One region of the Roseburia sp. AF25-13LB genome, then DNA from elsewhere that is predicted to be linked to it. Evidence: a T-box and tRNA genes for the amino acid it is inferred to sense, from the RefSeq annotation. Region 1 holds a T-box; the other regions hold tRNA genes.
The links. The T-box of region 1 lies ahead of thrS (threonine--tRNA ligase). A T-box ahead of a tRNA ligase gene usually reads a tRNA of that ligase, here a tRNA-Thr.
Positions count from the first base shown of each region.

Region 2: it has a tRNA-Thr gene. The T-box ahead of thrS (threonine--tRNA ligase) is inferred to sense a tRNA for this amino acid. The anticodon was not compared.
Region 3: it has a tRNA-Thr gene. The T-box ahead of thrS (threonine--tRNA ligase) is inferred to sense a tRNA for this amino acid. The anticodon was not compared.

Region 1 is NZ_QUFO01000001.1:42,960-50,540, forward strand. It holds gene DWY37_RS00190 (hypothetical protein) at 1-209, shown strand, start outside; gene DWY37_RS00195 (MutS-related protein) at 222-1,862, shown strand; gene infC (translation initiation factor IF-3) at 2,101-2,595, shown strand; gene rpmI (50S ribosomal protein L35) at 2,618-2,815, shown strand; gene rplT (50S ribosomal protein L20) at 2,840-3,196, shown strand; gene DWY37_RS16315 (hypothetical protein) at 3,234-3,536, opposite strand; gene DWY37_RS00220 (SEC-C metal-binding domain-containing protein) at 3,728-4,228, shown strand; T-box leader at 4,322-4,524, shown strand; gene thrS (threonine--tRNA ligase) at 4,602-6,563, shown strand; gene DWY37_RS00230 (DUF1540 domain-containing protein) at 6,786-7,100, shown strand; gene DWY37_RS00235 (zinc dependent phospholipase C family protein) at 7,289-7,581, shown strand, end outside.
Region 2 is NZ_QUFO01000001.1:215,260-222,840, forward strand. It holds gene DWY37_RS01025 (DUF5688 family protein) at 1-177, opposite strand, end outside; gene DWY37_RS01030 (ABC transporter substrate-binding protein) at 339-1,388, opposite strand; gene DWY37_RS01035 (ABC transporter permease) at 1,392-2,171, opposite strand; gene DWY37_RS01040 (ABC transporter permease) at 2,165-2,986, opposite strand; gene potA (spermidine/putrescine ABC transporter ATP-binding protein) at 2,979-4,052, opposite strand; gene DWY37_RS01050 (helix-turn-helix domain-containing protein) at 4,062-4,601, opposite strand; tRNA gene DWY37_RS01055 (tRNA-Thr) at 4,764-4,836, opposite strand; gene DWY37_RS01060 (hypothetical protein) at 5,065-5,505, shown strand; gene DWY37_RS01065 (DHH family phosphoesterase) at 5,532-6,506, shown strand; gene DWY37_RS01070 (hypothetical protein) at 6,513-6,920, shown strand; gene DWY37_RS01075 (ABC transporter permease) at 6,999-7,581, opposite strand, start outside.
Region 3 is NZ_QUFO01000012.1:22,626-30,206, reverse strand. It holds gene DWY37_RS13875 (hypothetical protein) at 1-1,388, opposite strand, end outside; gene DWY37_RS13870 (LytR/AlgR family response regulator transcription factor) at 1,592-2,335, shown strand; tRNA gene DWY37_RS13865 (tRNA-Thr) at 2,605-2,677, opposite strand; gene DWY37_RS13860 (YhgE/Pip domain-containing protein) at 2,745-4,886, opposite strand; gene DWY37_RS13855 (hypothetical protein) at 4,901-5,293, opposite strand; gene DWY37_RS13850 (YhgE/Pip domain-containing protein) at 5,313-7,484, opposite strand; gene sigH (RNA polymerase sporulation sigma factor SigH) at 7,489-7,581, opposite strand, start outside.

The DNA of each region.
Region 1 (7,581 bases):
GAAGTTTTGTAATCAGTGAAATGCAGTATGTTGAGATTGCAGGAGAGACCTATGTTTATCTGGCAGGAGACGACGGTATGGTATACTGGCAGAAGTTTTCTGATAATGAACAATTGATTTTCCTGCATGAGGGAGATACCGTTACTGTAAATGGAATTATGGATAAAGATAATATTTACTGGATAGATACCATTGGAATCATGCAGTAGGAAGGCGGAGAAATGGAAGCAGCAATCCTTGTAGTAATTATGATTGCAGGATTTACCTATTCAGCAATTAAGACAAAAGAAAGTTGGAAGAACCGCTGCAAACGGACACTGAAAGAAAAATATGGAAAAGAACCTGAAAAAAAGGAATTTAAAAGAGAACTGATAAGAAATTATCTGGATACTGTGGGTGGAACACAGCAGGTGGATGAGGTCACATGGAATGACCTTAATATGGATGATGTGTACCAGAGAATCAACAACTGTGATTCCACTATGGGAGAAGAAATTTTATATGCAAAGCTTCATTATGCGAAGCAGACGAAGGAAGAAGAGGAGCTTTTAGAAAAAAGAATAGCTTTTTGTGAAGCAGATGATGAAAAACGCTATCATCTGGAAGAAACTTTGTCAAAGCTTGGAAAGAGAGACGAGGCTTACTATATTCCATCCTTTATCCAGACAGTAGAGGATTTTGCAATTTCAAATCTCTGGGTTTATCAGATGCTCCGGATATTGCTGATGGTAGTTGTTGTGGCGGCAGTCGTATTTCATAATATATATGCTCTGTCAGCTTTGGTGGTAGTATTTCTTGTGAATTTGTCGGTGTATATCTTTACGGTCCGGCTGAAGTTTGACCAGGAGATTCATATGATGGGAACGGCGGCATACCTGATTACGGTAGCACGAGAACTGGAGCAGGAATACCGGAAAGACAAAATATGTGAGGAACTGGCACCGCTGCTTCCGGTATTTGCCAAAATGGATAAGAAGGCATTTCTGCTAAATATCCAGAGCAGAAATGCCATGGGAGATGTGTTTGAAATGCTGCAGGATTTCCTGCTGGGAGTAACCCAGTGGCATATCCTTACTTATATGAAAGTATTGAATCAGTTTATGGATAACCAGGATGCTTATCTTAAGATTTACCGGGTGGTAGGAGAACTGGATGCAGCGGTCAGCACAGGCTCTTTCCGAAAGAGTCTGCCTCTTGTGACAGTACCGGAATATGAGGAAGCAAAGCAGCTTGAGATGGAAGAAATTTATCATCCGCTGCTTCATGGAGCAGTGACCAATTCTATGGAACTTCAGCATAACTGCATTATCACAGGCTCCAATGCTTCCGGTAAGTCAACCTTTATCAAGACCATAGCTGTTAATGTGATACTGGCACAGAGCATTCATACCTGCACCGCAAAAAGAATGCACCTGCCTCATGCAAAAATGATTACTTCCATGGCGGTAAGAGACGATATTTTATCCGGTGACAGTTATTTTATCAAAGAGATTAAATATTTAAAACGTATCCTGGATGCTTTGTCGGAGGATGAACTGGTTATCTGTGTTATTGATGAAATCTTAAGAGGAACCAATACCCAGGAGCGTATTGCAGCTTCAAAAGCAATCATGGAATATCTGGCACATCATAACTGCATTGCAATTGTGGCATCCCATGATAAGGAATTGACGGAGCTTGAAAAAATTGGTTATGACAATTATCATTTTTCCGAAGAGTTTGGAGAAGCGGATATTGTATTTGATTATAAATTGCAGAAGGGACCGGCAAATTCCCAGAATGCAATCCGCCTGCTTTCCTTTACCGGGTTCCCGGAAACGATTATTGAGAGGGCGGAAAATATCAGAAGCGAATATCGGTAAAAATAATGCTTGACGAACGAAATGACATATGGTACTATAAGCAAGTTGAAGAAAGTAGAGTATCCACTCTCACCTTAGCACAATCAAGTGACTAAGTGTTTATAATGAGTATGCAATGAGCGAATCATTTTGAAGTGGATAGTCTGTCTATCCACTTTTTTTGCGGAAATAAACGGAAAGTTGTCTGGCAAAGCTGTGGTGAATTTAATTTTGGAGGTGTACGACCATTAGCGAGTTAATGATCAATGAACAAATCAGAGATAAGGAAGTCCGCCTGATTGGCGCGGATGGTGAACAGTTAGGTATCATGTCAGCAAGAGAAGCATATAAGCTGGCACAGGAAGCAGAACTTGATTTAGTAAAGATTGCTCCTGGAGCAAAGCCACCTGTATGTAAGATTATCGATTACGGTAAATACAGATATGAGCTTGCAAGAAAAGAGAAGGAAGCACGTAAGAAACAGAAAACGGTTGAATTAAAAGAAGTTCGTCTTTCTCCAAATATCGATACCAATGATTTGAATACCAAAATGAATGCCGCAAGAAAGTTCATTTCCAAAGGAAATAAAGTAAAAGTTACACTTCGTTTCCGTGGCAGAGAAATGGCACATGTACAGGCAAGCAAACATATTCTGGATGATTTTGCAGAAGCACTTGCAGATATTGCAGTAGTGGAGAAAGCACCAAAGCTGGAAGGCAGAAGCATGGGTATGGTGCTGGCAGAGAAAAGATAATGATTTTAAGGAGGAATAAATTATGCCAAAACAGAAAACAAGCAGAGCAGCAGCAAAACGTTTCAAATTAACAGGAACAGGAAAATTAAAGAGAAACAAGGCTTATAAGAGACATATCTTAACAAAGAAAACAACTAAGACTAAGAGAAATCTTAGAAAACCTGCAATGACAGATGCAACAAATGTTAAGAATATGAAGAAGATTTTACCATATTTATAAGAATTGGTTAAGGAGGAATAGAACATGGCAAGAATTAAAGGCGGCTTAAACGCTAAAAAGAAACATAATAGAACATTAAAATTAGCTAAAGGTTACAGAGGAGCACGCTCCAAACAGTATAGAGTAGCAAAACAGTCTGTCATGAGAGCCTTAACAAGTTCTTATGCAGGAAGAAAACAGAGAAAGAGACAGTTCAGACAGTTATGGATTGCCCGTATTAACGCAGCAGCAAGAATGAATGGATTATCTTACAGCAAATTTATGTATGGTTTAAAATTAGCTGGTGTTGATATGAACCGTAAAATGTTAGCTGAGATGGCTGTAAATGATGCAGAAGGATTTGCAACATTGGCAGAGCTTGCAAAAACAAAACTTGCTTAGTTTTAAGAAGTGGACAAGTTATAAAAGAGGATTGTGGTTATTCGCAATCCTCTTTTTTGATGTTTGGTTCATTTGAAGTTTTTGCGGAAGCATCCTGCCCGGAAGCTTCTTTTTTGATGGAATCCAAATCTTCTCTTAAAGAGTAATGATTCTTAAGTAAGCGGTATACCATGGTATAAGCCCAGATAAGAACCGGGACAACCACAGTGGCATAGATGGAAGCCTTAAGACAGTTTGTGGCAAAATCGCTTCCAATCAATGCAAAAACAAGAGTGGAAACATAGAGGGCAACTAAGAGTACAACACCGATAATTGCAAGAATCTGTTTTGTCTTTTTCATATATGACCTCAACTTTCTTTGATGACCTGTTTTTAGAAAAAAGCAATATACATTATTTTAACATTTGACAGCGGATAGTCAATCAGAAAATGTAAAGTTGCAGAGGATAAATACTTGAAAAAAGCACAAAATATGCTATACTGAAACAAGCGTTATACGACTAAATATGGATTAAAGGATGGATATGAACAATGGCATTATTAGAAGAATGGCAGAAGATTGCTTATGATCAGCAGGCAGATAGAGGAAAATTACAGAAGTTCTGGCAGAGATATTTTATGTTAGAGAAGGGCGTATATGAGAAGCTTTTAGCAAACCCGGATGAGAAGGTAGAAGGAACTGTAAAAGAGCTGGCAGAGAAATACGACCTCAGCATTATGGATATGACTGGATTCTTAGATGGAATCAATGACAGCCTGGTAACACCAAACCCAATTGATACTATGGAAGAGGATACCAAGGTAAGCCTTGCATTCGATAAAGAAAAATTATACAAGAACATGGTAGATGCCAAAGCTGACTGGCTCTATGAATTACCACAGTGGGATGAAATTTTTGATGCAGATACCAAGAGAAAGCTTTATTTAGAGCAGAAGAAATCCGGCACTGTTGTAGTTGGAAAGAAAGTCGGAAGAAATGATCCGTGTCCTTGTGGAAGTGGAAAGAAATATAAATTCTGCTGCGGAAGATAAGAATAAAATATTTTGGAAAACATTTGGAAAATATTTCACAGAAAAACTCTTTACATAGCAGAAAAAAGAGTATACAATAGCTTTTGTCAAAAGGACAAAACAAAGAAGAGACGAGTAGCATGACAGGAAGTCAAAGAGAGGAATACATCTGGTGAGAGTATTCTGATGGAGTGTAATGTGAAGACCAGCTCTGAGTGACCCCAATCCGGTCCGGTGATTCCGTTATCATCAGAATGAGCGGTTGTACGATAAGTACAGCAAGCAGGGTGGAACCACGATAGAGTATCGTCCCTGATGCATAAATTTTATGCATCAGGGACTTTTTTACTTTGCAGTTATTAATACTAATATAATAAGAAAAGGAGACTTGAACATGAAAATCACATTAAAAGATGGCTCAGTAAAAGAGTACAGTGAAGCAAAATCAGTCTATGATATTGCAGCAGATATCAGCGAAGGCCTTGCAAGAGTTGCATGCGCCGGTGAAGTAGACGGAGAAGTGGTGGATTTACGAACCGTTCTTGACAAGGACTGCAATTTAAATATTATAACAGCAAGTGATGAAGAAGGATTAAAGGTAATCCGCCATACTGCATCCCATGTGCTGGCTCAGGCGGTAAAAAAATTATTCCCGGATGCCAAGATTACGATCGGACCGGCAATTGAAGATGGATTCTATTATGATTTTGATCATGCCCCATTTTCAAGAGAAGACCTCGATAATCTGGAAGCAGAGATGAAGAAGATTATCAAGGAGGGTCATGAATTAAAACGATTCACACTTCCAAGAGAGGAAGCAATCAAATTCATGCAGGAACGTAATGAACCATACAAAGTAGAACTGATTGAAGAATTACCAGAGGGAGAAGAAATTTCTTTCTATGACCAGGGCGGCTTCGTAGATTTATGTGCTGGCCCACATCTGATGACAACCAAGGGCGTAAAGGCATTTAAGCTGACATCATCTTCCATGGCATATTGGAGAGGTAATTCTGACAAAGCAAGATTACAGAGAATTTATGGTACTGCTTTTAATAAGAAGGAAGAGTTAAAAGAATACTTAGAGAAATTAGAAGATGCCAAACGCCGTGACCATAACAAACTTGGCCGTGAAATGGGGTTATTTACCACTGTTGATGTTATCGGACAGGGACTTCCTTTATTTACACCAAAGGGAACCAAGATGATTATGAAACTGCAGCGTTGGATAGAAGACTTAGAGGATAAAGAGTGGGGTTATGTACGTACCAGAACTCCGCTGATGGCAAAGAGCGACCTCTATAAGATTTCCGGACACTGGGATCACTACATGGATGGAATGTTCATTTTAAATAAGGACAGCGACGACAAAGAGACAATGGCACTGCGTCCGATGACCTGTCCATTCCAGTATTATGTATACATGAATGAACAGCACTCTTACAGAGATCTGCCATATCGGATGTCAGAGACTTCTACATTGTTCCGGAATGAGGACTCCGGAGAGATGCATGGACTTACCCGTGTCAGACAGTTTACTATTACAGAGGCACATATTATTCTTTGCCCGGAACAGGCGGAAGAAGAACTTACCAGATGTACTGAACTTTGCCATTATGTAATGACTACACTTGGTATCGATGGAGATGTTACTTACCGTCTGTCCAAATGGGATCCGAACAACAAAGAAAAATATCTGGGCGACGAAGCATATTGGAACAGTACCCAGCAGTATCTGCGTGATGTTATGGATAAGAATGGCATCAAGTATACAGAAGCAGATGGGGAAGCTGCATTCTACGGACCAAAGATTGATATTCAGGCAAAGAATGTATATGGAAAAGAAGATACCATGGTTACCATCCAGCTTGACTGTGCAAGTGCAGAGAAGTTTGGCATGTACTATATCGATGAGAAGGGTGAGAAAGTACTTCCTTGGATTATCCATCGTACATCCATGGGATGTTATGAGCGTACCCTTGCATGGCTGATTGAACATTATGCAGGAAAATTCCCAACCTGGCTTTGCCCGGAACAGGTAAGAGTATTGCCGATTTCTGAAAAATATGCAGACTATGCAGAGCAGGTAAGAAAAGAATTAGCAGCTCATGATGTAGATGTAACGGTTGATAACCGTTCTGAGAAAATCGGATTCAAGATTCGTGAAGCAAGACTGGATAAGCTGCCGTACATGCTGGTAGTTGGTCAGCAGGAGGCAGAGGACGGAACCGTATCCGTAAGAAGCCGTTTTGCAGGAGATGAAGGTGTAAAACCTTTAGGAGAATTCATTGATGCAATCTGCGAAGAGATTCGTACAAAGGAAATCCGTAAGGAAGAAGTTGCAGAAGAAAAATAAAAATGCAATAAAATCTAATTTTTAATTTTATTATTTATATGGATTTAAAAAGACTGTTGCTGGCATTTGCACCGGACAACAGTCTTTTTTGCTTTACAGGAAAGCGGCCGCCGCAGGCACGAGAATGTGTCAAGATACATTCTTTTTTACATGAAGTTGGTAACATAAAAAGATTTCCTTTGGAGATACTAAACATGTAACGAAAGAAAGGAGATGATTTTTGTGACAGAATTAAAATGTTCTGTAAGAAGCTGCAGTTTCCAGAAAGATGATTGCTGTTGCCGTGGAAATATTACGGTAGAGGGTGCACATGCAAACCGCAACAGCGAGACAAGCTGTGGAAGTTTTGAAGAGAAGAAAAACTGTGGATGTGCCAATTCGACCGGTAAACCGCCGAAGATGAGCGATGTTACCTGTGAGGCAGTAAACTGTAAATTCAATGAAGGAAGAAAATGTCATGCAAAAGACATCCAGGTAGCCGGAACGAATGCCTGTACCTGTATGGAAACAGAGTGTGCCAGCTTCTGTTGTTCCTAAAAAGTGGAATATCAGTAAGTTTTAGCAAAATATTTCTGTGTCTACTCTTAACAGATTGGACACAGAAATTTAGAAGAATCTTAAGAAAAATACTATTGTAAATGAGATGAAAGAAAGTATAATGTGATTGAAGCATAAATAAAGCAGAAGTAATGTGTAAGGTGTAGATGGTAAACAGGAGGAAGCAAATGAGAAAAAAGTCACATATTTTGCTGGCACGTTATATTGCAAAGAATACAGAGGATGAAGAACTTAAGAAACATAGACTGTCTTTTTATATTGGCAGCATCCTGCCGGATTGCAAACCATCTTTTGTATATAAGAAACATGAAATCAATGGGACGTTTCCGGATGTGAAAAAGATGGTGAATCAATTGATTTTCGGTAAACAGCAGGGGAAACTGACCCGTAAACGCCGGTATTATATGAATCTCGGGCAGGTAACGCATTATGTAGCTGATTATTTTACTTATCCGCATAA
Region 2 (7,581 bases), 170 kb from region 1:
GTAATAATCATTGAGATAAATAGTGGGAGAAATGTTGCAGCCCTTTTGCAGAATAGTGAGTCCATCCAAAGTAACGCCATTATTTTTTTGGATTTTATGCAGCTGAATCGTAACATCTGTATCAAACAGAGAATGAATTTGTAACTGGATTTCAGTAAGAAATTGTTGATATGTCATAAAGACCTCCTGGTTAGAAATGGTAAAAATGAATAAATAGAAAAGAAAGTCCATGGATTATTCCAATGGACTTTCAATATATCATCTTGTGTCTTGAATAACAAGAAACGTAATATGAAATTTTTCTAAAAAATTTCTAATCTTTTAGAGACCAGAATATTTTAGTAAGATTTTAATTTCTTCCAGAGATAGTCATAAGTTTCTGTAGCCGGGACATCAAGACTGTTAAAAATTTCACAGTTTTCTAAAGTTTCCTGATCAGAAAAAATAGTAGTACTTTCCTGAACCTCTTCATCCAGTTCGTCATAAACAGCGGTGTTTGGTGTAGCATACCAGACATAGTCAAAGTTTTCCATACCGATATCTTCACGACAGAGATAATTTAAAAACTGTTCTGCAGCATCCTTATGCTGGCAGGTTTTGGGAATGAACCAAGAGTCCATCCACATATTGGAACCTTCTTTCGGAACCACATAATCAAGATCATCATTATAATCCTGTGCATAGGCAGCCTCTCCGGAATAAATAAGAGCCATGGCAGCATTTCCGGCAATCATTTCATCGGCAGAAGAATCTACCAGATAGGAGTAGACTAAATCTTTCTGGTCACAAAGCATGGAAAGTGCTTCGTTTAATTCATCTTCATCCGTAGTATTGATGGAATAGTCCAAAAGCCGGAGTGCAGGAACGAAGGTATCGCGGACGGAATTTTCCATGATAATCTGTCCCTTATATTTCGGATTCCAGAGAACATTCCAGCTGTCCATATCAGCTTCATCTACCATGGTTTTATTGTAGAGAATACCCAGTGTGCCGAAGAAATAAGGTAGTGTGTATTTCGTTTCCGGGTCAAAGGCCTTGGAAAATTCCACATAGGTCGGGTCAATGTTTTCGTAAAGTGGAATATTATCATAATCCATTTCTAAGACTTCACCTTCATTGATAAGCTTCTGGATCATATAGTCGGAGGTACAGATTAAATCGTATTTGATGGAACCCGCTTTGTATTTGGTATACATTTCCTCCGGACTTTCATATTCTTCGTATTTGATGGTAATACCGGTTTCTTTTTCAAATTGCTGGATAACATCCGGCTCTATATATTTTCCATAATTTAAAATAACAAGTGCATTTTCATCCTCTTTCTGTCCACAGTCGGAAAGAGTAAGGAGACCAGCAATAAGCATAAATGAAAATAAGAATTTCTTCATTTCCTAAGACCTTCCTTTCGCATCCTTGACACTGCGGTAATTCATAATCAGAAGAAGTACCAGTGCAAGGAAGAATAAAATCGTAGACAGCGCATACATCTCAGGAATAATACCTTTACGCAGCTGGGTATAAATCATGGTGGACAATGTATTGACACCGGCACCCTTGGTAAAATAGGTGATGGAGAAATCGTCTAGGGACATTGTCACGGCCATCAGAAAACCGGAGAATACACCAGGCTTGATATCCGGCCATACAATTTTGAAAAATGCATAAAGTGGTGTTGCACCTAAGTCTCTGGCGGCCTCATAGGTATGGGATGAGGTGTTGGAAAGCTTAGGCAGTACATTTAAAATGACATATGGAATGTCAAAGGTAATATGTGCAATCAATACGGTTGATGTTCCAAGCTCTGTAAAGCGGACAAAAAGCAGCATCAGGGAGATGCCGGTAACAATATCTGCATTCAGAAGTGGAATGTTAGTTGCACCAAGCATAATCTGACGGTTCCTTTTCCGCATGGCACTGATTCCGATTGCTGCCATGGTTCCGATTATTGTAGCAATCACGGAAGATGCAACGGTAATCAGAATCGTGGTATAAAAGGCATTCATAATAGTCGGGTCAGAAACAAGATTGCGGTACCATTCTGTCGTAAATCCGCCCCATTTTACACGGGAGAGGGAGTTGTTGAAGGAAAGTACAATCAGAACTCCAATTGGAAGATACAGAAACAGGAAAATAATTGCAAGATAAATTCTTGATAAACTTTTCTTTACCATACTGCATGCCCTCCTGATTCACCGGCACGATTCATAAATGCCATACTGATTAAAACAAAAATCATAAGTACAATGGAAAGTCCGGAACCTAAATTCCAGTAGGAACCCTGCATGAAGGACTGCTCAATAACATTTCCAATGAGAAGTACTTTACCTCCACCTAAAAGGTCTGAAATAACAAAGGAGGTAAGTGCCGGCACGAATACCATAATAATTCCGCTGACAATTCCAGGCAAAGTAAGCGGCAGAATGATACGGAAGAAGGTGATAAAACTGTTGGCACCTAAATCCCTTGCCGCATCTATGGTTTCTTTGCGGATACGTACTATGGAATTGTAAATCGGCATAATCATAAATGGAAGAAAATCATAAATCATGCCAAATACAACGGCTCCCTGGGTATTTAACATATGAAGCTTCGGAATGCCGAAAATGGAAAGAAATCCATTGATAATTCCATTATTGGAAAGTAACATCTGCCATGCTAAAATACGCAGCATAAAATTCATCCACATTGGCAGGACGAAGATAAATACCACAAAGCTCTGATGCTTGATATGAAGACTATTTAATATCATGGCAAGCGGGTAGGAGAGCAGGAGACAGACAATTGTACATAAGATACCAAGCTTTAAGGAAAGCAGGAGTGCTTTTATATGTACCGGGTCTGCAATTGCAGCAATATTTGCCCAGGTAAAACCACCGTCACTGTTGGTGAATGCGTAATATAATATCATCAGAATCGGAAGTACAGTAAATCCAATAATCCAGACCAGATAAGGTCCGGCTAAAAGTCTTTTTCTGGCATTATGCATCGAGTTCCACCGCCTTTTCGTCACTAGATTCCGGTTTATGCATAATCTGGATATTGAAAGGAATTACCTTCATTCCCACATGGCTTCCGGTTTCGAAATATTTGGTGGTATGAACAAGCCATTCATATCCGCCAGCCATAATTTCGATTTCGTAGTGGACACCCTTGAAGATAACAGAAGTAATATCACCATCCATAAAACCGGTGCCGGCTTCTACAATCTCAATATCTTCCGGGCGGATGACTACGTCTATCGGTTTATTATTACCAAAACCGGTGTCGACACATTCGTGCTTGATGCCTAAGAAGCTGACTAATTTATCCTCAATCATGATACCGTCAATGATATTGCTGTCTCCGATAAAGTCGGCAACGAATGCATTTTCCGGCTCATTATAAATATCTTCCGGAGTACCAATTTGCTGGATATAGCCCTGATTCATGACAGCAATGGTGTCTGACATGGTAAGGGCTTCTTCCTGGTCGTGGGTAACATAGATAAAAGTAATGCCAAGTTCATTTTTCAGACGAATCAGTTCGTACTGCATGTCCTGACGCATTTTTAAATCCAGTGCACCCAAAGGCTCGTCTAAAAGGAGCACCTTTGGTTCATTTACAATGGCACGGGCAATGGCAATACGTTGCTGCTGGCCACCGCTTAAGGAATCAATGCTGCGGTTTTCATAACCGTCTAAGTTTACAAGCTTTAAGGCATATTTGATTTTATCCTGAATATAAGCCTTGCTTTTCTTGCTGATTTTTAACCCAAAAGCAATATTTTCTGCAATGCTCATATGGGTAAAAAGTGCGTATTTCTGGAATACGGTATTTAATTTACGCTCATTTGGCGGAAGAGAAGTAATATCTTTTCCATCAAAAATAATACGTCCGGTGTCCGGTGTCTCAAAACCACCGATAAGACGCAGGGTAGTAGTCTTTCCACAGCCGGAAGGTCCCAGCAGTGTTAAGAATTCGTTTTCCTTTACATAAAGATTTAAGTCATCCAAAATCATATTTCCGTCATAAGTTTTGGTAATATTTTCTAATTGTATTAATTTCTTGCCCATCATAACCTCCTAAAAACTTGGTGGGTTTGTAACCCAGATAAGAACGGCATCTTTCCTGCCGGTATTTTCGATATGGTGCTTTTTATTGGACTTAAGATAAAAAGACTCCCCCTGTCTTGCAGTATAAGTACGGGTACCATATATGATTTTAATGGAGCCCTTAAGTACATAGCCGAATTCTTCTCCCTCATGTGGAAGATAGATGTCTGATGTGCCGCCGGGCTTCAGCGTCAGACGTACCGGTTCCATCATATCTTTCTGGGCACCGGGAACCATCCATTCGATTAAGCTCCTGTGTTCCGCATCTTCTTTTTCAAAATAATCTTCATTTTTAAAGACAAGCTGTGCAGGTTCATCATCTGCAAAAAATTCTGCCGGCGTAGTGCCGAGACACTGGATAATATCTAAAAGTGTACCCACGGAAGGAGATGTAAGATTACGCTCTAACTGGGAGATAAATCCTTTGGATAATTCCAGACGGTCAGCCAGTTCCTGCTGGGTGAGACCGTAGAGAATCCGCAGCTCCTTGATTTTATTTCCAATATCCATTTTGTACTTCCTTTCCATGAAAAGTGATTTTACATAGTTTTTACAAAATGAAGCTAATAATGTATTTGAAGTTTAATAATAATAAACTCACTAAGGAGTATTATGAGAAATTGAAAGAGAAATGTCAATACTATTTTTAGATTATTTTTAGACAACAAAAAAAGCTCCCGAGGGGACTCGAACCCCTGACCTACGCATTACGAATGCGCCGCTCTACCAACTGAGCCACGGAAGCAGAATAATCTGGTTATATGCGAAATAAAATATTTTCCTCAGACAACCCTTTATTTATTAAAATCATACTATAATATTATATATAGAAAAAAATAAATTTGCAATGTTTTTTTGAAAAAAGTTGTTCTTTCAAAGGTTACTTGGTATAATGGGCGTAGATGTGTAAGAACCGGAGAAAGATGAACCGGCTTATGAAAAGGGAAATCATTACAAGGAGGAAGTTTTTTTCATGGAAGTGAAGGAATTTGTTTCAGGGGGAAAGAAAACTGAGGACAGTAAGAAGAATATGAAGAAGAAAATCAACAGCGCAAAGAAAAATTATGCAAAGAAGAACAGTCAGTTTACGATTGCAGAATTAAAGGAAAACAGCGCGCTGATTATGTTATGTGTATTTGTGGTTTTTGCCGTATTGGAAATTGTACTGGGTATACTGGTATGGAAGATTCCGGTAGTGAGCGTATGTATTGTAGTGTTGATTGAAGCGGGACTTGCTGCATGTCTGCATAACCTTCCTGTCTGGCTGCATGGAATTGTTGCAGCAGCAGAGATTGTCGTTGGAATAATTTCCGGTAAAGTAATATTTATGTTGATTGGAATTTTATGCTATGGGGCAGCTTTGTTTGCATTGAAATTCCAGAAGGAAAATAATCCGCTTTCTATATTAAAATAAGAAGAAATCATACCAGGAGATAAAACATGGATCCCTTACAATTAGTAGAGTTATTAAGAGGACACAGAACTTATATTCAGACACATAATTTTCCAGATCCGGATGCGATTGCCAGTGCCTTTGGCTTACAGCATTTTTTAAATTACCATGGGATTAAAGCAGATATCTGTTATGATGGTAAGATTGAACGCCTGAGTACAAGAAAGATGTTTGACACATTTCATATTGATATTTTGTCTAAAGAAGATTTGGATGATATGAAGAAAGAGGACTATATTGTTACCGTAGACTCCCAGAAATATAATGCGAATCTGACCGATTTTATCGGGGATGAGGTGGCATGTATTGACCATCATCCGACAGTAATTGCCTGTGAATATGCTTATAAAGATGTGCGCCGTGTAGGAGCCTGTGCCACAATGATTACAGAGTATTTTTATCTTACCAATACACCAATGAGCCGGGATGTGGCGGCAGCACTGGCATATGGCATCAAGATGGATACGGATGACTTTGTCCGTGGTACAACAAAGCTTGATGTGGATATGTTTGCATACATCTATCCAATGGCAGATGTGGAAGAGTTAAAATCCATGTATGTAAATGTAATGGAGTTTTCTGATTTAAAGGCATATGGTGCGGCAATCGATAATATCCACATTTATGATGATGTGGGATTTGCATCGATTCCGTTTGATTGTCCGGATGCGCTGATTGCAATTATTTCAGACTTTATTTTGTCTCTTGATGTAGTTAATATTTCCGTGATTTATGCAATCCGTTCTGATGGCATTAAGTTTTCTGTCCGGAGTGCATTAAATCATGTAGATGCCGGAAGAGTTGTAGCAAAGGCATTAGCAGATTATGGAAATGGTGGCGGACATCCGGCAATGGCTGGCGGTTTCATTCCAAAGAAGAATATGGAAAAGTTGGAACCGGACCGGGATTATAAATTAGAAATGCTGTTCTTAGAGCAGATCAAGGCAGAAGAAGGAAGGTAAGATACCATGGCAGAAAATCAGGTGAAGATAACCTATCATATTTATCTTGAGGCAGAGGATGTATCCCAGTCGAGAATTTTATCCAGTACCTCTTATGTAAAGAACTTATTTAAAAATTGCGGCAATCATTATTTTCAGGGTGTAGACTTTGATGATGAAAGTGATTTGGATGATTTTACCCTGCGTCTCTTTGCGGAGCAGGAAATCTTAGAAGAAGAGTGCAGCGTAGAGGCAGATGCAAAAGACTTTCCGGCAGATATGGCAGAATTCTTGGATAATATAGCCCAGGCACATTCTTTCCTTGATATGGAAGGTGATTTTACCGTGGAATATCAGGGCGAGAAAGTAAGTTTTAAGTTTGCTTCTGAAGCAGGAGCAGATTACTGTGACTTTGAAGAAATCGAAGAAGCATAAAAATTCATAAGCAATTTCCTGTAAAGTAAGAAAGAGAAAGGCAGTATGAAGAGCAGGTGCAATTCATACCGCCTTTCTTTATTTCCTCTTTAAGCAGAGCTTCTCAAAACTTCCAATCAGCTGATAGAGCAGCATGGCAATGAGACAGAGAATCAGAATCGATAAGATGACCCAGTCTAATTTAAAAACCTGGCTGCCATAAATAATAAGATAGCCTAAGCCTTTTTTTGCTGCAATAAATTCACCGATGATAACACCAACCAGACAAAGACCGATGTTGACTTTCATAATAGAAAGCAGGGTGGGAACACAGCCCGGCAGCATAATTTTAAACATGACATCATTACGGGTGCCGCCTAATGTCTTTATCAGAAGAATCTTTTCTTTATCCATATCACAAAAAGCAGTGTAAAGACTCAGAATAGAGCCAAAGATAGATACGGACATACCGGTGATGATAATGGTCTTGTAATTGCCGCCCAGCCATACAATCAGCAGTGGAGCCAGCGCGGATTTTGGCAGGGAATTTAAAACCACAAGATAAGGCTCTAAGGTTTCGGATAAGGTTTTGGAAAACCAGAGGATTGCAGCAATCAGTAATGTTAAAATAATAACAAAGAAAAAGCTGCTTAAGGTTTCAAACAGGGTGATTCCAATGTGA
Region 3 (7,581 bases), on a different contig from region 1:
TGGTCATCACAAACAACACATTTTCCATTGATACGCTTTGGATGCGTACATCCGCTGGCAGTATATACGGTTCCATCTACGATGGCTCCTTTCTTTGTGCCGTCTACAAGCTGGATTACACCTGTTGCAGGAATCCCGTTCACCATGGAAGTTAATGCTGTTCCTTCCGTATTTCTCTTTAACGTAACCGTTCCACCTGCATTCAGGTCGACTGCATTCAAAGTTGAAATCACATATGTGCTGCTTTCCTGTTCTATTGTAATATTCCCATCGGTACTCTCAATACTTCCACCGGCTCCGCCCCAGGTAAGTGATGAATCTGTTGTTCCATTCTGTTTCAGTGTTACATCATTCTTTGCCTTTATATCAAGTTCTGCCATAAACATCGGTACCGGTGCATTAGTTGAAATGCTTACTGCTCCTGCCAATGCCTGAATCGTCAGCTTACCATCTTGCATGACAGGGTTTGCGGTCTGTTCAATTGTAACATCCCCATTGGTTGAAGTTAAGCTCACCTGTGGATTACTCTTGCTTGTTATTCCCTTCGCTGATTTTAAAGAAATATCTCCTGCAGCTTCAATCGTAAGATTACTGTCAGTCAACACCCCTGTGCTGGTATTTTCCAGTTCCACCTTTCCACCGGTATTTTTCAGGGTAACATTTTCTGCATGGAAAATTGGATAATAATCAGATGCAGAACTTAATGCAAGGTCTCCTTCTGTCTGTGTCAGGTTCAGTGTGGATACTCCACTGTCAATCATACCACATGGTGCGGTTATCGTAACTTTCTTTCCACTTAAATCAACCACTCCACTGCTCAAAACAATTGGCTCTGAAGACGTTGATGCAGTTTCCAGTGTAATATCACCGGTTGTATCTATCTGAAATCTGCTGCCACCGTTTATTACATTACTATTACTTGTTACCTTGAAATTTCCGGTAAAATCCTTTGTGACAACGGCAGCACCGGTTCCAGATAAGTTAAATGCCGGACTATAGGTTCCTGTAACAGTAAGATTTCCCGCCCCGGAAATTGTTAGATTTCCATCCGTTACTGTCACCGGATTCGGTCCGGAAGTAGCAATCTCCATATCATTGTATACAGTCATGGTTGCCGTATCCTTATCAAAGTAAATATAGCCACCACTTTCCGGTTCTTCCCCTACTTTATCGACACCACGATACCTTGCAGCTGGTCCCGGTATAGAAGGAGAATCCACCGCCTTCACATACCAGCCCGTCTCTAATGTTGTACTTCCTATTTGAACGGATGCCGGCGTATCCTCTGCCTTTACCAGTAGTCCGGCAGCATCTCCCATAAATAAGCCTGTCATCATAGTCAATGCCATCAAAAATGCCAGACATCGTTTTTTTCGGTTTCTTCCCATATTTCCTCTCCTTTTTTTATTTCTATTTCTTTTGTTCACACAGTTTCTATCTTAAGAAAACGCCGGGAATTTTGCAACCAATTCTTCCAAATTGTGATTTTATCTTCCTGATTGTCGATAAAAAATGATTCTTATTTTCTTTCAATATGTTATACTTGTCTCGTATCCGGTGTTTTTTACTTTTTATATACAGGAGAATAATTATGCTGATTTACTTATGCGAAGATTCTGAAAGCGATGCCTTACGGCTGAAACATCATCTGAATACATATGCCACGAAACATCATTGTAATATGGAGATTCTACTTTTTTCTTCGGGCGAAGAGATGATTCAATATTATAAAGAAGAAAAGCGTTATCCGGCTCTGCTGTTTTTAGATATCTATATGAATAACCAGGACGGTGTGGAAACAGCACGTATTCTTCGCTCACTGGGCTATGCGGGTGGCATTATTTTCACCACTTCTTCTACGGAACATGCCATGGCAAGCTATGAGGTAAATGCTCTTTACTATCTGCAAAAGCCTTACTCACACACAGATTTTCTCAATGCCATGAGCCGCTGCGATACTCTTTTAGAGGAATCCAATGAAGTATTTACCTTTTCTGTCCGTAGGAAGGAATATTCTCTTCCTTACTCAGATATTCTCTTTTTTGAAACCGGGCAGCACAATGTCCTGCTGCACGCTATATCAGAGACTTTTACGATTCCCGGAAACCTAACACAGCTTACCGAGGACTTTGCCTCTGTTGCCTGTTTTCTTCCGGTTGGCCGCAGCTATCTGGTAAACCTAAACCATGTCACTGGAATTCTGCAGCACGACCTTATTATGGAAGACCACTCCATTGTGCAGATTCCTTTTCGTAAACGTGACGAGGTAAGCAAGGCCGTTAATAGCTGGTTTGCAAAGCTTGAGAAAGAGCCAACTCCTCCCGGCTTATCCTAAGGCCAGATATTTCCCCTGTTTCCAATGTACTCCTATTGTGAAAATGTTACAGACTTGTTACAATTCATTTGTACTTAGCTAAGACATGATTTCAAAGAAAATAAGGAGGACGAAACTATGTGTTTTAATTTCAATAGCTGTTCCGAGTTATTTAACACAATCTGCAAATTATTCAGACTCGGATGTTAATATGTTTTATGCGATTTGCATAATCACCAAAAAGGCTGTAACCCTTGATTTATCAAGGATTACAGCCTTTTTTCCAGTTAAGCTGGCAACGGGAATCGGACCCGTGACCTCCGCACTACCAATGCGACGCTCTACCGACTGAGCCATGCCAGCAATTCTGTCGGAACTAATCCCGACTTTTAATACTATACTATAGAGAGCTATGATTGTCAATACTTTTCTACAGCATAATGTCAGATTTTTCTTTGCTATGCTCAATCTTCATATTTAACTTCCGGAACGGAATTGCAATTACAAGTCCAATCAGAAGTGAGATTATAATATAGATGCCTAAGATGCCAATGCATTTCCAATAAGTCATTCCATACATACCACCGATAGTCTCCCGGAGTGCATCCATTCCATAAGGGAATGGGAAGAAACGGTAAATCCGCTGATAGATTGCCGGCAGTACTTCGATTGGGAAGGAACCGCCTGCTCCTGCTACCTGGATAACCATAATGACTACCGCCAAAGCCTCTCCGACATTTTCAAAGGCTACCGTTAATGCATACATAAATAGGGTAAATACAAAGCTGCAGCATGCGCAGGCAAGCCAGAATAAGAATGGGTTATGGCATTGTATCTTAATATAAAACAAATCTCCCAGTGCAGTAATCAATGCCTGCACCTGTCCAATCAGGAAGAATGTAATATATCTTCCAAAGAATTTCTGGTAAGGTTTTGCATCCGGTATTTTCTCATCCGGAAGTACCTTTACATGAATGATTGCCACCAGAATCAACGCACCTACCCACAATGCCAGTACCGTATAGAACGGTGACATTGCCGAACCATAATTGGAAATCGGATAAATCTCTTTCGTCTCCATATTGACCGGAGAAGATAAGAAATCTCCTAACAAAGTCGGGTCGGTCTCTAAGATTTTCATCAAAGCCTGATACTGGTCACTGATTTCCAGAGCACTGAGACTTGTAATCACACTGTCAAGTCCGGTCTTCATTTCCTGTGCTGCTGCCAATGAATCACTTAAGCTTTCATTTCCCTTATCGAGGGTTTCACTATAAGCATCCAACACTTCCGATACTTCATCAAAATCTCCATCGACACCATTTAAAATTGCCTGTGTCTGATTCAGCGACCCCTGCATGGACTGAATGGTTGTCTCCAGCTGACCTTTTACCGAATAGTCAAACGTATCTTTTAAAGCTTTTATTTCGGTCTTACAGGAAGTTATTTCGGTAGATATTTCAGTGTTTAAAGTATCCTTTGCAGTATTTAAATCTGTGACATTATTCTGGACACTGTTTAAATCTGTTTCAATTTTATCTAACTGTGCTTCGATTTCTGCAATCTGACCGGAAACACTTTCATCATCCTTCCAGTCTGCCACACTGTTTTCAAATAACTGACGGATCAGCGGCATCATATTAATTGCGCTCTGCAGTCCGCCGGAAGATAAATCACCATAGTTATCCAACTGATCTAAGGCATTCTGTATCAGCGTATTGATGTTGTCAAGGCTGTCGGCTGCTGTATTAAGATTTGCTGAAATAACCTCAGCCAAAGCACTGGCATTAAGGCTGCCGGAATTCAATGCTCCCTGCATGGTATTTACCGTATTCGAACCATCATCTACCATCGTATTCAGATTCGGCAGCATAACCTGTGTCGTATCAATCAGGCTGGATGCCGAATTGGTAATGCTGACAAAAGAATTCAGCAATGCAATATAGCTGTCCAAATCTCCGCTTAAATCATTAAGCTGTGTCAGGAAAAGATTCATCATAGAGCCGGAATCCATTCCATTTTCTACCATGACATCATTTACCTTTAACATGACTTCTGCCAGAGTGCTGACAAAGGTTGCATTAACCTGTTCCTGCACTGCCGTTTTTGCCTTGGATGTAATCTTTGGTGCAATGGCATTTTTCTTCTCATTTTCATAATAAATAATCTGCGGATTCTGTACTTCTCCGTTAAGGAAGCTTATCATTTTCTCGGAGAAATCCTCCGGAATAATCAGTGCCGCATAATATTCACTGCTGTATACACCGTCGGTTGCTTCATCCATGGTATCAGTAAACTGCCAGCCCATAGTCTGATTGGCTTTCAGGGCATCAATGACGCTGTCTCCGATATTTAAAGACAGACCTCCCATATCAATTCCCTCATCTGCGGAATATACTGCTATCTTAAGATTTGATGTAGATTCCGGTCCATACGGGTCCCAGTTGGACAATATATTAAACCATGCGTACAGTGACGGAATAATAGAAAGACCTATTACAATAACCACTGCTACCACATTTGTGCTGACTCTCTTAAAATCCAGGTAAAAGATTCTAAAAATATTTTTCATGTGTTATCCCTCTGCTACTCCTTTGTGCTATCCGTTAAAAGTTCCTGCTCTGCCGTCTGAAGTACGGTACGAATCCGTTCTTCTACCTGGGCAATTCCATCGCCAATCAGTGCATCTCTCTCCTGTTGCTCCCGGTTAGAAATCTCATTTAATTTTTCCTGTAATTTATAGTCCGAATATTCTACGAAAATTAAATATCCTGCCAGAATAAACAGCGATACAATCCACAGAATCAAAAATACAATTTTTGAGCTTTCTGTCCAGAATAACAATGCCAGGAAAATCAGTGGAATAATGATAAGGCACCGCAATCCGATGCGGATACGTTTCTGGTTCTTCTTATGAATCTCCTGCTCATAGCCTAAAAGCATGTCATAAAGCTTTTCATAATCTTCTTTCTTTTCCATCTGCTCTTCACCTGCTCTCTTACATCATCTTCGTATCTTTCATTCGCTTTTCTACGAAATGATTGATACCCATAAATGGTATGCGAATCATCAGTCCGATTAACAATGCCGCTGCTGCGAAAATCAGAAGCTCTGCCAGATTCTTCTCATAGGTTCCGCCATACATGCCGCCAATGGTTTCACGCATGGCATTAATGGCATATGGGAATGGGAAGAAAATATATACCCGCCGGTAAAATTCCGGCAATATCTCAATCGGATATGTTCCACCGGAACCTGCAATCTGAATAACGACCATTACAACCACCAGTGCTTTTCCGATATCGCCAAAGGAAAGTGTCAGCGCATAGATTAATAAGGTAAAGGTAAAGCTCGTCAGCGACGCCGCAAACCAGAACAATACCGGATTCTTCACCTGACAATGCAGCAGATAAATATTACCCAGCACAATAATCAATGCCTGTATCTGTCCCATCACAAAGAAAATGAGATATCTTCCAAGGAAAAGCTGATAACGCTTCGGATTCGTCAAATCCTTTTCGGATGCCTTTACCTTAATCAGTGCCACCAGTACAATACCGCCTACCCAGAGTGCCAGTGTTGTATAAAATGGTGCAACCGCAGAACCATAATTTTTAATCTCATAAACCTGCTTTGTCTCCACTTTTACCGGCTGTGCAAAGAATTTACCATAGGATTCCGGATCGCCGCCCAAAAGTTCCATGATAATCTGCATCTGTTCATCTTCCGATGCTTCATTCAGCTTGCTGATTGCCTCTTCTATCTTTGTATCACAGGTCTTCAGCAATGTCTGAATCTGTGTAAAGCTTTCATCTGTAGCATCTACCATATCTAAGGTTCCATCGAAAATGGTTTCCATGTCACCTAATGTATTATTCAGATTATTCAAAAGATTGGTTACATTGACCAGTATCTGGGATGCCGTATCCAATATTCCGGATACTCCAGGCACCAGATTATTGGTGTATACATTCTTCATATTTTCAATGGTCTTGCTGCAGGTAGACAATGCTGTATTCATTCCGCCTGTCACAGTATCTACCGCATCTTTTACTGCATCTGATGCATTGTCCGGCATCAGTGTCTCTAAAAGCTTCTGCATTTCTTCTGCATCCTGCTTCAACGCATCAATCTGTGACATCACATCATCCATATCCGTTTTCTGCTCGTCCGTAAAGCTCTCATCTGTCTTGAGTCCACTGATTGCTCCATAAAGCGACTGCAACTGGTCATTTAAAGTCTTGATATCATTCGTTGTTGTCTCAATACTTTCAGTTGTCTTCTTGGCAGAATCTCCCAGTCCGGCATTGGTAATATCCGTTGAAATCTTATTCAAAGAATTCTCAATATCCGTTAAGGTTGTCTCCACATTCTTGGAAAAATCTGAAAGTGTAGTATCCGTACTGTCTAATTGTGTCTTTGTTCCATTCAGGGAATTTACAGCTGAATCAATTTTATCTTCCACCTTTGACACACTGGAATTGGCTTCATCAATCCCTGCGCTCAGTTCTTCATTTCCGGACAGGAAGCTGTCTATCATGGCATCATAGTCCTTTAAATTCTGGCTGAGCTGCTCTAATTTCTGGCGGAATCCATCCACACCGCCATCTTCACTTATTTTCTCAGAAAGATTATCCATCTGGGCAAACATGGCACTTGCCGCTGTCTCAAGAAATGTCTCATTGATACTGGACTTTAATGTGCTCACTGCAGTATCGGTAATTTTCGTTGCAATGGCATTTTTCTTCTCATTCTCATAATATGTAATGGTCGGATTCTCCAGTCCTTTAGAAAAGATGCTGAACATGCTCTCGGAAAAGCGGTCACCAATAACTACTGCCGCATAATATTTTCCACTTTCTACTCCGCTGATTGCTTCATCAGAGCTGTCTACAAACTGCCAGCCTATGGACTTATTCTCCTTCAACTGCTCAATCACCTGAACACCCATGTTGACGGTTGTGCCATCCTCTAATTTCATTCCTTCATCTTCAGATGCCACTGCAATATAGATATTTCCGGTGTTGGCATAAGGATCCTCATTGGAATAAATATTAAACCATGCATACAAAGATGGAATAAAACACAATCCGATTGCAATGACCAGTGCGAAAAAATTCCTGCAAAGTCCTCTTACGTCCTTACGAAAAATGTGAATGATATTTTTCATGCTGTTACTTCCCTTTCAACTTCTTCTTTAAACGCTGCAACGCATTATCCACAGCCTTCGGCTCTTTTCCCATAGCTTCTGCAATCTGCTCATAGCG